3 regions of the Alkaliphilus crotonatoxidans genome follow, and region 2 is predicted to be linked to each of the others. Evidence: a T-box and tRNA genes for the amino acid it is inferred to sense, from the RefSeq annotation. Region 2 holds a T-box; the other regions hold tRNA genes.
What was found. The T-box of region 2 lies ahead of alaS (alanine--tRNA ligase). A T-box ahead of a tRNA ligase gene usually reads a tRNA of that ligase, here a tRNA-Ala.
Positions count from the first base shown of each region.

Region 1 (4,050 bases), on a different contig from region 2:
TTAAGTTCTGTGCTTTGGTTGCCCTAACACTTCCCCTTAACCTTCCAGCACCGGGCAGGCGTCAGCCCCTATACGTCGTCTTTCGACTTAGCAGAGACCTATGTTTTTGCTAAACAGTCGCTTGGGCCTATTCTCTGCGGCCGGATCAGGCTTACGGAGTAAATCCTTCACCTATTCCGGCACCCCTTCTCCCGAAGTTACGGGGTCATTTTGCCGAGTTCCTTAACAATAGTTCTCCCGTTCGTCTTAGGATTCTCTCCTCACCTACCTGTGTCGGTTTGCGGTACGGGCACCTAATAATCTCGATAGAGGCTTTTCTTGACAGTGTGGAATCAATCAGTTCGCTACTTAAATTTCGCTCCCCATCACTTCTCAGGATATGTTAAGACGGATTTGCCTATCCTAACTCCCTACCAGCTTAGACGCACACAACCAACGGTGCGCATGACCTATCCTACTGTGTCACCCCATCTCTCAAGCGATTACAGGTGGTACAGGAATCTCAACCTGTTGTCCATCGCCTACGCCCTTCGGCCTCGGCTTAGGTCCCGACTAACCCTGAGCGGACGAACCTTCCTCAGGAAACCTTAGGTTTTCGACGGGCAGGATTCTCACCTGCCTCTCGTTACTCATGCCAACATTCTCTCTTCTGTAAAGTCCACTGCTCCTTCCGGTACAGCTTCAACCCTTACAGAATGCTCGCCTACCACGCTGACGTAATCATTACTACTTTCATAAATAGCTTTGAGCTTAAGGTATTTGGCGAAAACATTGATTTAATCCTAGCGGATGGCTAAGTTTGTTTTCGCTAAATGTCCTCATGCGTCAGCATTGGATCATAAAAGTACTAATGATTACGTCAGCATCCATAGCTTCGGTGATACGTTTGAGCCCCGGACATTTTCGGCGCAGAATCACTCGACCAGTGAGCTATTACGCACTCTTTAAATGAGTGGCTGCTTCTAAGCCAACATCCTGGTTGTCTGTGCAACTCCACATCCTTTTCCACTTAACGTATACTTAGGGACCTTAGCTGATGGTCTGGGCTGTTTCCCTCTTGACTACGGATCTTATCACTCGCAGTCTGACTCCCAGGTAAAAGATAACGGCATTCGGAGTTTGATAGGTTTTGGTAACCGGTGAAGGCCCCTAGACCATTCAGTGCTCTACCTCCGCATCTCTAAACCTGAGGCTAGCCCTAAAGCTATTTCGGCGAGAACCAGCTATCTCCAAGCTCGATTGGAATTTCACCGCTACCCACAGCTCATCCGGTGACTTTTCAACGTCAATCGGTTCGGACCTCCACGAAATTTTACTTCCGCTTCATCCTGTCCATGGGTAGGTCGCCTGGTTTCGGGTCTATGGCATGAAACTAAGCGCCCAGTTAAGACTCGCTTTCGCTACGGCTTCGCACCTGAAGTGCTTAACCTTGCTTCATACCATAACTCGTTGGCCCGTTCTACAAAAAGTACGCGGTCACACATAAAAAGTGCTCCCACAGCTTGTAAGCAAAGGGTTTCAGGTTCTATTTCACTCCCCTTCCGGGGTTCTTTTCACCTTTCCCTCACGGTACTATGCGCTATCGGTCACCAGGTAGTATTTAGCCTTGGGGGGTGGTCCCCCCAGCTTCCCACAGGGTTTCACGTGTCCCGTGGTACTCTGGAGCACAGTCAAAGGCCTTCTTGTTTCATATACAGGACTATTACCTTCTATGGTGGGCCCTTCCAGACCTCTTCTATTACAATAGCCGCCTTCTTAAGACTGTGTCCGCAACCCCGATAGAGTAAACCCTATCGGTTTGGGCTCATCCCATTTCGCTCGCCGCTACTAAGGGAATCGATTTTTCTTTCTCTTCCTCAGGGTACTTAGATGTTTCAGTTCCCCTGGTCTACCTTCATTTACCTATGGATTCAGTAAATGATACTTGAACATTACTTCAAGTGGGTTTCCCCATTCGGAAATCACCGGATCAAAGCTTGCTTGCAGCTCCCCGATGCTTATCGCAGCTTACCACGTCCTTCGTCGGCTCCTGGTGCCAAGGCATCCACCCTCTGCCCTTATTAGCTTGACCATGCTAATAATCGTTCAGTTAATGATCAACATTAACTTAAAGAGTAATTGATGCATACAACAGCTTACGCTGTGTATTATTCTCAGCTTTACTTTTAAACATTGTGCAGTTTTCAAGGAACAATCGGTGGAGACGGAGCGAGAGTCGAACTCCTGACCCCCTGCTTGCAAGGCAGGTGCTCTCCCAACTGAGCTACGCCCCCAGGTGTTCTTAGTGGACTCGTTAACCACATTCTTCCGATTCATTTGTATTGCGATCAACAAGCTGATTGTTATGAATTCCAGAATTTTTAACTAAGCGGGACTGCCACGAAAGTTCATTTTGAACTTTCGGCCATCTGCTTAAAGGTCTTTCAAAACTAAACAGTATAGCTTAAGCCTAAGCTCCTTAGAAAGGAGGTGATCCAGCCGCACCTTCCGATACGGCTACCTTGTTACGACTTCACCCCAGTCATCGACTTCACCTTCGACAGCTTCCTCCTTACGGTTAGATAGCTGGCTTCGGGTGCTTCCGACTCCCATGGTGTGACGGGCGGTGTGTACAAGACCCGGGAACGCATTCACCGCGACATTCTGATTCGCGATTACTAGCAACTCCAACTTCATGTGGGCGAGTTTCAGCCCACAATCCGAACTGGGACCGACTTTATGGGATTGGCTTCAGATTACTCCTTCGCTGCCCTTTGTATCGGCCATTGTAGCACGTGTGTAGCCCTGAACATAAGGGGCATGATGATTTGACGTCATCCCCACCTTCCTCCGAGTTATCCCCGGCAGTCTCTCTAGAGTGCCCAGCCGAACTGCTGGCAACTAAAGACAAGGGTTGCGCTCGTTGCGGGACTTAACCCAACATCTCACGACACGAGCTGACGACAACCATGCACCACCTGTCTCCTCAGTCCCCGAAGGGAAAACTCCGATTAAGGAGTGGTCCGAGGGATGTCAAGTCCAGGTAAGGTTCTTCGCGTTGCTTCGAATTAAACCACATGCTCCGCTGCTTGTGCGGGTCCCCGTCAATTCCTTTGAGTTTCACTCTTGCGAGCGTACTCCCCAGGCGGAGTGCTTAATGCGTTAGCTGCGGCACTGAGGTTTGACCCCCAACACCTAGCACTCATCGTTTACGGTGTGGACTACCAGGGTATCTAATCCTGTTTGCTCCCCACACTTTCGTGCCTCAGCGTCAGTTACAGTCCAGAAAGTCGCCTTCGCCACTGGTGTTCCTCCTAATATCTACGCATTTCACCGCTACACTAGGAATTCCACTTTCCTCTCCTGCACTCAAGTCCTACAGTTTCAAAGGCTTACTACGGTTGAGCCGTAGCCTTTCACCCCTGACTTGTAAGACCGCCTACGCACCCTTTACGCCCAGTGATTCCGGATAACGCTTGCCCCCTACGTATTACCGCGGCTGCTGGCACGTAGTTAGCCGGGGCTTCCTCCCAAGGTACCGTCAAATTTCTTCCCTTAGGACAGAGCTTTACGACCCGAAGGCCTTCATCGCTCACGCGGCGTTGCTGCATCAGGCTTTCGCCCATTGTGCAATATTCCCCACTGCTGCCTCCCGTAGGAGTCTGGACCGTGTCTCAGTTCCAGTGTGGCCGATCACCCTCTCAGGTCGGCTACTGATCGTCGCCTTGGTGGGCCATTACCCCACCAACTAGCTAATCAGACGCGGGCCCATCCTGTACCGATAAATCTTTGACCTTAAAAAGATGCCTTTAAAAGGTATTATGAGGTATTAGCAACGGTTTCCCGTTGTTGTCCCTCAGTACAGGGCAGGTTGCCCACGCGTTACTCACCCGTCCGCCGCTAGCTTCCGCTCAACACTCAAAATTCAGTTCACTTTACAACATGTGTTGTCACTTAAATAACGCGTGAAGGACTCCATACTTCCGTCCTTGACGCTGGCTATTTAGACAAAATACTGAATTCTCAGTGTTGAGCGTCAGCCCGCTCGACTTGCATGTGTTAGGCACGCCG
Region 1 is NZ_BAAHXS010000004.1:228,052-232,101, forward strand. It holds rRNA gene ACYQ1I_RS03600 (23S ribosomal RNA) at 1-2,071, opposite strand, end outside; tRNA gene ACYQ1I_RS03605 (tRNA-Ala) at 2,199-2,273, opposite strand; rRNA gene ACYQ1I_RS03610 (16S ribosomal RNA) at 2,463-4,050, opposite strand, start outside.
Region 1: it encodes a tRNA-Ala, which carries the amino acid that the T-box ahead of alaS (alanine--tRNA ligase) is inferred to sense. The anticodon was not compared.

Region 2 (4,050 bases):
AGGAAATAGAAGCTCAATATTTAATAAAGGAGCCAATTTATTTTACCAGTCCGTTAAAGCTATGGGGTTTTTTGATCCAGGGCGCCGAGGGGGGAAAGAAAAAATGGGCTGTCAATATAAACCATATTAAAAAGATCACAAAGGACGGCATATGGATTCAGCATAGAGATGATATTATTAATGTAAAGGGGTACCCCGAAATATTGGCAGCCTGTAATAACAACCATGGAATCATTGGATATGATATAAGGGATCAGTATGGTGAGCTGGTGGGGCTGGTTAAGGATACCATTATAGATGAGGAAAATGGCGTGATAAAGGCCTTTATTATCAGTCAGGGTATCATTTCCGATTTATCGGAGGGATATTCTATTCTGCCCTTGGTGCCGGAAATCAAATTAGAAGATAGTTATGTTCAAATAGAAGCCTTTACCCTAGAGGAACTGCTTTTAAACCAAGAGGGAGGCTTGAAAAAAATGCTTGGTATATATCATAAAAACTGACAAAGAATAAAGTCAATAAGAAAAAGGAGGGGATACAGTGAATCGAGGAACAGTAGTTGGTTTTATAACAGGTGGAATTCTTGGAGCCACAGCAGCCATGTATGCGACTTCGAATATGAGCCCTAGAGAAAGAAAGAAGGCCATGCGACAAACAAGAAGGATGCTGATGAAGGCAACGGGCTTAATGGGGATGAACTTATTCTAGTTAAAAGCAGCTGAAGGGCTGCTTTTAAAATATTTACAATTACCTTTCCAGATTGTAGTAATAGGCAGAATATGCTATGATGGTAATAAGTGCTATCTTTGTAGGCGGGGAGGGATTTTAATGAATGAATCTGCTTTAGAAGCGATATCAAAGGGCGTTAAGGAAATAACGGGAAGCAGTTATTTTGTAAATTTGATAGAGTTAATTACTCAGATTGCTATGTTAATTTTGCTATTGGCCGGAATTTACTACTTAGTTCACATAGGAAACCGCTACGTAGAGAGCAAGCAAAGAATAATACTAAAGCGTAAACAGCTCCTGTCTTTTATGCTAACCCTAGCAGGGATATTTGCCCTATTAATGATCATTAGCATGAGAAGTCTGCTGTTCAATTTATTAACTCCCTTTATCGTTGCCATTGTACTGGCTTACATACTAAATCCCCTGGTTAAATATTTAAATCAATATGGAATAAAGCGATTTTGGGGAGTATTAATTGTTTATTTGGCTATTTCTGTTTTATTATTAACCTTATCCCTTACAATTTTTCCAAAAATGGGAGCAGAGCTAAGAGGCCTTTTGGAAATGCTTCCTGAATTCAGCCATCAAGCCTATGAGTACTTCAATCGTTTTTACCAGAGCCTGAATAGAAACCTTCAAAGTCTACCTCCAGAATTTGGAATACGGGATCTACAGCCTATCAATGCCGATTGGATTCAACAGGTTGTATTAAATGCCTTAACCAGTATAACAAATTCACTTTTGTCGATTTTTTCAAGTATTTTCAGCCTGGTTTTAATTCCGGTATTAACCTTCTATTTCCTGAAGGATGCTGAAATGTTTAAAAAAACAGCAATTCTTATGATTCCAATAAAAAGACGTAAAGGCGTATTGGCAATTTTTAGGGAATTTGATGAGGTGCTGGGGGGATTTATTCGAGGCCAGCTGATTATTGCCTCCTTCGTCGGCATTATGACTACCATTGCACTGTTTGCCTTAAGGGTTAACTTTGCAGTAATTGTAGGAATTATTGTGGCCATTGCCAATGTCATTCCCTATTTTGGTCCAGTGATCGGCATTATTCCAGGCGTATTTTTTGCCCTGCTGGATGGCCCCATGAAGGCCCTTTGGGTAATTGTTATCTTTACAATTATACAACAGATTGAAAGCGGTATACTTTCCCCTAAAATCGTTGGGGCAAGTGTGGGAATCCATCCAGTTTGGGTAATCCTTGCCCTGGTGGTGGGCGGCAAATTCTTTGGTCTTTTGGGGTTGATTTTCGCTGTTCCGGCAGCGGGTGTCATTAAGGTTTTGGGAAAGCATACGATTAATTATATCGTAAGCTTTAAGTAGCTTTGATAAAAAAACTTTGACAAAATTTCATAAGTTTATTATAATTCAAATAAACTAAATATGCCATCGGCAATGACGAGAAGGAGTAATATGGTCATCTTTCTTTTAGAGAGGGGGTTCTGGGCTGAAAAACCCCTAGAAAAGCCATATGAAGCAGTCTCAGAGCTATAATCTTGAAGATAAGTAAAGATTATCGGTAATTCCGTTAACATGTAAATGAAGTCGACCTTTTCAGGTAATTAGGGTGGTACCGCGGGCAATGCTCGTCCCTATATTATTAAATGATAAGGCGGCTTTTTATTTTGCAATTTTTATTAAGGAGGAAAAAAACCATGGAAAAGATGAGCTTGAATGAAATTAGAAAATCCTTTCTGGAATTTTTTGAAGCAAAGGGACACCTGGTAGCCGATAGCTATCCACTAGTACCAATCAATGACAACAGTCTGTTGTTGATTAATGCCGGTATGGCTCCCCTTAAGCCCTATTTTTCTGGGGCGGAGGTCCCTCCCCGGAAGCGAATGGCTACCTGTCAGAAGTGTATCCGTACAGGGGACATAGAAAACGTTGGAAAAACCGCTCGACATGCTACTTTTTTTGAAATGCTGGGTAACTTTTCCTTTGGTGATTATTTCAAAAGAGAGTCAATTCAATGGGGCTGGGAGTTTGTTAGAGATTATTTAAAGCTGCCCCTTGACAGACTTTGGGTAAGTGTCTATTTAGAGGATGATGAGGCCTATCGAATCTGGATCGAGGAGGTAGGAATACCTGCTGAGCGGGTTGTTAAGCTGGGAAAAGAGGATAATTTCTGGGAAATTGACCTGGGACCCTGTGGCCCCTGTTCTGAAATTTACTATGACCGTGGCGAAAAGTATGGCTGCGGACATGACGATTGTAAGCCCGGCTGTGAATGTGACCGATACATCGAATTTTGGAATCATGTTTTCACCCAATATAATAAGGATGCTGAAGGCAATTATAATCCACTGCCCAATCCCAACATCGATACGGGAATGGGACTTGAGCGAATAGCCTGTATTATGCAGCAGGTGGATTCTATTTTCGATATCGATACAATGAAGCACATTTTAGAGAGGGTCTGTGAAGCGACAGGAAGTCAATATCTTGTTAATGGAAAGGATGATACCTCCCTTAGAATTATTACCGACCATATACGGTCCATTACCTTTATGGTGGGAGATGGGATTATTCCCAGTAATGAAGGTAGAGGATACGTTCTGAGAAGAATTATCAGAAGGGCTGCCCGTCATGGAAAGCTATTGGGTAGAAATGAAGCCTTCCTGTATAATCTGGTGGATGCCGTAATCGAAATGTACGGTGAAACCTATCGAGAGCTGGTTGAAAAAAGGGATTATATTCAAAAAGTGTTAAGGATTGAAGAAGAGCGTTTTCAAGAAACCATTCATCAGGGAGTAGATATATTAAATCAATATATTGAAGACCTGGAGAAATCAGGGGGTTCTGTATTAAATGGAGAGGAAGCCTTTAAGCTGTACGACACCTTTGGATTCCCATTGGATTTAACCAAGGAGATCCTAGAAGAAAAGGGAATGACTGTTGACGAGGCAGGCTTTAGTGAAGAAATGGATAAGCAGCGCCATCGGGCCAGAACCGCCCGGCTAGGCAACGATATAGAGGGCTGGAAAAAAGAAAGCTTTGAAGGCTTAGATAAATCCATTGAAACCTCCTTTGTGGGTTATCATCAGCTTTCAATTCCAGGGAGCGTATTGGCCATCCTTAAAAATCAAGAAGCAGTCAATTCGGTAGCTGCGGGAGAGGAAGCCCTGGTAATACTTGATAAGACCTCCTTCTATGGTGAAAGTGGCGGACAGGTTGGCGATAGGGGATATCTTGCAAATGACACCTTTAAAGGAAGGGTTATGGATACCAAAAAGGGGCCCAATAATCGAATTCATCTTATGGTCGCCGTCGAAACAGGAAATCTGGCGGTGGGGGATGAGGTGAAGGGCT
Region 2 is NZ_BAAHXS010000006.1:940,856-944,905, reverse strand. It holds gene ACYQ1I_RS16550 (PRC-barrel domain-containing protein) at 1-503, shown strand, start outside; gene ACYQ1I_RS16545 (hypothetical protein) at 541-708, shown strand; gene ACYQ1I_RS16540 (AI-2E family transporter) at 829-2,061, shown strand; T-box leader at 2,125-2,335, shown strand; gene alaS (alanine--tRNA ligase) at 2,394-4,050, shown strand, end outside.

Region 3 (4,050 bases), on a different contig from region 2:
TATCCTACTGTGTCACCCCATCTCTCAAGCGATTACAGGTGGTACAGGAATCTCAACCTGTTGTCCATCGCCTACGCCCTTCGGCCTCGGCTTAGGTCCCGACTAACCCTGAGCGGACGAACCTTCCTCAGGAAACCTTAGGTTTTCGACGGGCAGGATTCTCACCTGCCTCTCGTTACTCATGCCAACATTCTCTCTTCTGTAAAGTCCACTGCTCCTTCCGGTACAGCTTCAACCCTTACAGAATGCTCGCCTACCACGCTGACGTAATCATTACTACTTTCATAAATAGCTTTGAGCTTAAGGTATTTGGCGAAAACATTGATTTAATCCTAGCGGATGGCTAAGTTTGTTTTCGCTAAATGTCCTCATGCGTCAGCATTGGATCATAAAAGTACTAATGATTACGTCAGCATCCATAGCTTCGGTGATACGTTTGAGCCCCGGACATTTTCGGCGCAGAATCACTCGACCAGTGAGCTATTACGCACTCTTTAAATGAGTGGCTGCTTCTAAGCCAACATCCTGGTTGTCTGTGCAACTCCACATCCTTTTCCACTTAACGTATACTTAGGGACCTTAGCTGATGGTCTGGGCTGTTTCCCTCTTGACTACGGATCTTATCACTCGCAGTCTGACTCCCAGGTAAAAGATAACGGCATTCGGAGTTTGATAGGTTTTGGTAACCGGTGAAGGCCCCTAGACCATTCAGTGCTCTACCTCCGCATCTCTAAACCTGAGGCTAGCCCTAAAGCTATTTCGGCGAGAACCAGCTATCTCCAAGCTCGATTGGAATTTCACCGCTACCCACAGCTCATCCGGTGACTTTTCAACGTCAATCGGTTCGGACCTCCACGAAATTTTACTTCCGCTTCATCCTGTCCATGGGTAGGTCGCCTGGTTTCGGGTCTATGGCATGAAACTAAGCGCCCAGTTAAGACTCGCTTTCGCTACGGCTTCGCACCTGAAGTGCTTAACCTTGCTTCATACCATAACTCGTTGGCCCGTTCTACAAAAAGTACGCGGTCACACATAAAAAGTGCTCCCACAGCTTGTAAGCAAAGGGTTTCAGGTTCTATTTCACTCCCCTTCCGGGGTTCTTTTCACCTTTCCCTCACGGTACTATGCGCTATCGGTCACCAGGTAGTATTTAGCCTTGGGGGGTGGTCCCCCCAGCTTCCCACAGGGTTTCACGTGTCCCGTGGTACTCTGGAGCACAGTCAAAGGCCTTCTTGTTTCATATACAGGACTATTACCTTCTATGGTGGGCCCTTCCAGACCTCTTCTATTACAATAGCCGCCTTCTTAAGACTGTGTCCGCAACCCCGATAGAGTAAACCCTATCGGTTTGGGCTCATCCCATTTCGCTCGCCGCTACTAAGGGAATCGATTTTTCTTTCTCTTCCTCAGGGTACTTAGATGTTTCAGTTCCCCTGGTCTACCTTCATTTACCTATGGATTCAGTAAATGATACTTGAACATTACTTCAAGTGGGTTTCCCCATTCGGAAATCACCGGATCAAAGCTTGCTTGCAGCTCCCCGATGCTTATCGCAGCTTACCACGTCCTTCGTCGGCTCCTGGTGCCAAGGCATCCACCCTCTGCCCTTATTAGCTTGACCATGCTAATAATCGTTCAGTTAATGATCAACATTAACTTAAAGAGTAATTGATGCATACAACAGCTTACGCTGTGTATTATTCTCAGCTTTACTTTTAAACATTGTGCAGTTTTCAAGGAACAATGGTGGAGACGAGGAGAGTCGAACTCCTGACCCCCTGCTTGCAAGGCAGGTGCTCTCCCAACTGAGCTACGCCCCCAGGTTTTTTATGATGTTAAAAATTCTTCCATTCATTTGTATTGCATCAAAACTATTGTTATGAATTCCAGAATTTTTAACTAAGCGGACTGCCACGAAAGTTATTTTAACTTTCGGCCATCTGCTTAAAGTCTTTCAAAACTAAACAGTATAGCTTAAGCCTAAGCTCCTTAGAAAGGAGGTGATCCAGCCGCACCTTCCGATACGGCTACCTTGTTACGACTTCACCCCAGTCATCGACTTCACCTTCGACAGCTTCCTCCTTACGGTTAGATAGCTGGCTTCGGGTGCTTCCGACTCCCATGGTGTGACGGGCGGTGTGTACAAGACCCGGGAACGCATTCACCGCGACATTCTGATTCGCGATTACTAGCAACTCCAACTTCATGTGGGCGAGTTTCAGCCCACAATCCGAACTGGGACCGACTTTATGGGATTGGCTTCAGATTACTCCTTCGCTGCCCTTTGTATCGGCCATTGTAGCACGTGTGTAGCCCTGAACATAAGGGGCATGATGATTTGACGTCATCCCCACCTTCCTCCGAGTTATCCCCGGCAGTCTCTCTAGAGTGCCCAGCCGAACTGCTGGCAACTAAAGACAAGGGTTGCGCTCGTTGCGGGACTTAACCCAACATCTCACGACACGAGCTGACGACAACCATGCACCACCTGTCTCCTCAGTCCCCGAAGGGAAAACTCCGATTAAGGAGTGGTCCGAGGGATGTCAAGTCCAGGTAAGGTTCTTCGCGTTGCTTCGAATTAAACCACATGCTCCGCTGCTTGTGCGGGTCCCCGTCAATTCCTTTGAGTTTCACTCTTGCGAGCGTACTCCCCAGGCGGAGTGCTTAATGCGTTAGCTGCGGCACTGAGGTTTGACCCCCAACACCTAGCACTCATCGTTTACGGTGTGGACTACCAGGGTATCTAATCCTGTTTGCTCCCCACACTTTCGTGCCTCAGCGTCAGTTACAGTCCAGAAAGTCGCCTTCGCCACTGGTGTTCCTCCTAATATCTACGCATTTCACCGCTACACTAGGAATTCCACTTTCCTCTCCTGCACTCAAGTCCTACAGTTTCAAAGGCTTACTACGGTTGAGCCGTAGCCTTTCACCCCTGACTTGTAAGACCGCCTACGCACCCTTTACGCCCAGTGATTCCGGATAACGCTTGCCCCCTACGTATTACCGCGGCTGCTGGCACGTAGTTAGCCGGGGCTTCCTCCCAAGGTACCGTCAAATTTCTTCCCTTAGGACAGAGCTTTACGACCCGAAGGCCTTCATCGCTCACGCGGCGTTGCTGCATCAGGCTTTCGCCCATTGTGCAATATTCCCCACTGCTGCCTCCCGTAGGAGTCTGGACCGTGTCTCAGTTCCAGTGTGGCCGATCACCCTCTCAGGTCGGCTACTGATCGTCGCCTTGGTGGGCCATTACCCCACCAACTAGCTAATCAGACGCGGGCCCATCCTGTACCGATAAATCTTTGACCTTAAAAAGATGCCTTTAAAAGGTATTATGAGGTATTAGCAACGGTTTCCCGTTGTTGTCCCTCAGTACAGGGCAGGTTGCCCACGCGTTACTCACCCGTCCGCCGCTAGCTTCCGCTCAACACTCAAAATTCAGTTCACTTTACAACATGTGTTGTCACTTAAATAACGCGTGAAGGACTCCATACTTCCGTCCTTGACGCTGGCTATTTAGACAAAATACTGAATTCTCAGTGTTGAGCGTCAGCCCGCTCGACTTGCATGTGTTAGGCACGCCGCCAGCGTTCATCCTGAGCCAGGATCAAACTCTTAATCAAAAAAATTTCTGGGTGTCATTTTAAAATGACTTTTATATGCTGGCTTAATATCTATACTGTTCAGTTTTCAAAGACCTGTAAATTCAAGGCCCAAGGCCTCGGCTGTCTTAAAGCGACAACTTAAACATCATATCATTTATTCTGCCATGCTGTCAAGGCTTTTTTTGAAATTTTTTATCGTCTCTATTATCATTATTAAAAAATGATGTATTAGGGACGATACCATCTATAAGCAGTATACAATGATCCTTTGCTGATGTTCAACAGACAGCTTGATTAATATATCACTTTTATACTTTCCTTTCAACAGGTTTTTTATTCCAATTTTTCTAAAAAACCAAAGTAAAGGCGGCCCCGCATATTCAAAATAGAAGCATCTTATATAATTTTTAATTAATCTAATTAATTTAAAATCTATCTTTTCTGATGT
Region 3 is NZ_BAAHXS010000004.1:235,074-239,123, forward strand. It holds rRNA gene ACYQ1I_RS03670 (23S ribosomal RNA) at 1-1,621, opposite strand, end outside; tRNA gene ACYQ1I_RS03675 (tRNA-Ala) at 1,745-1,820, opposite strand; rRNA gene ACYQ1I_RS03680 (16S ribosomal RNA) at 1,994-3,620, opposite strand.
Region 3: it encodes a tRNA-Ala, which carries the amino acid that the T-box ahead of alaS (alanine--tRNA ligase) is inferred to sense. The anticodon was not compared.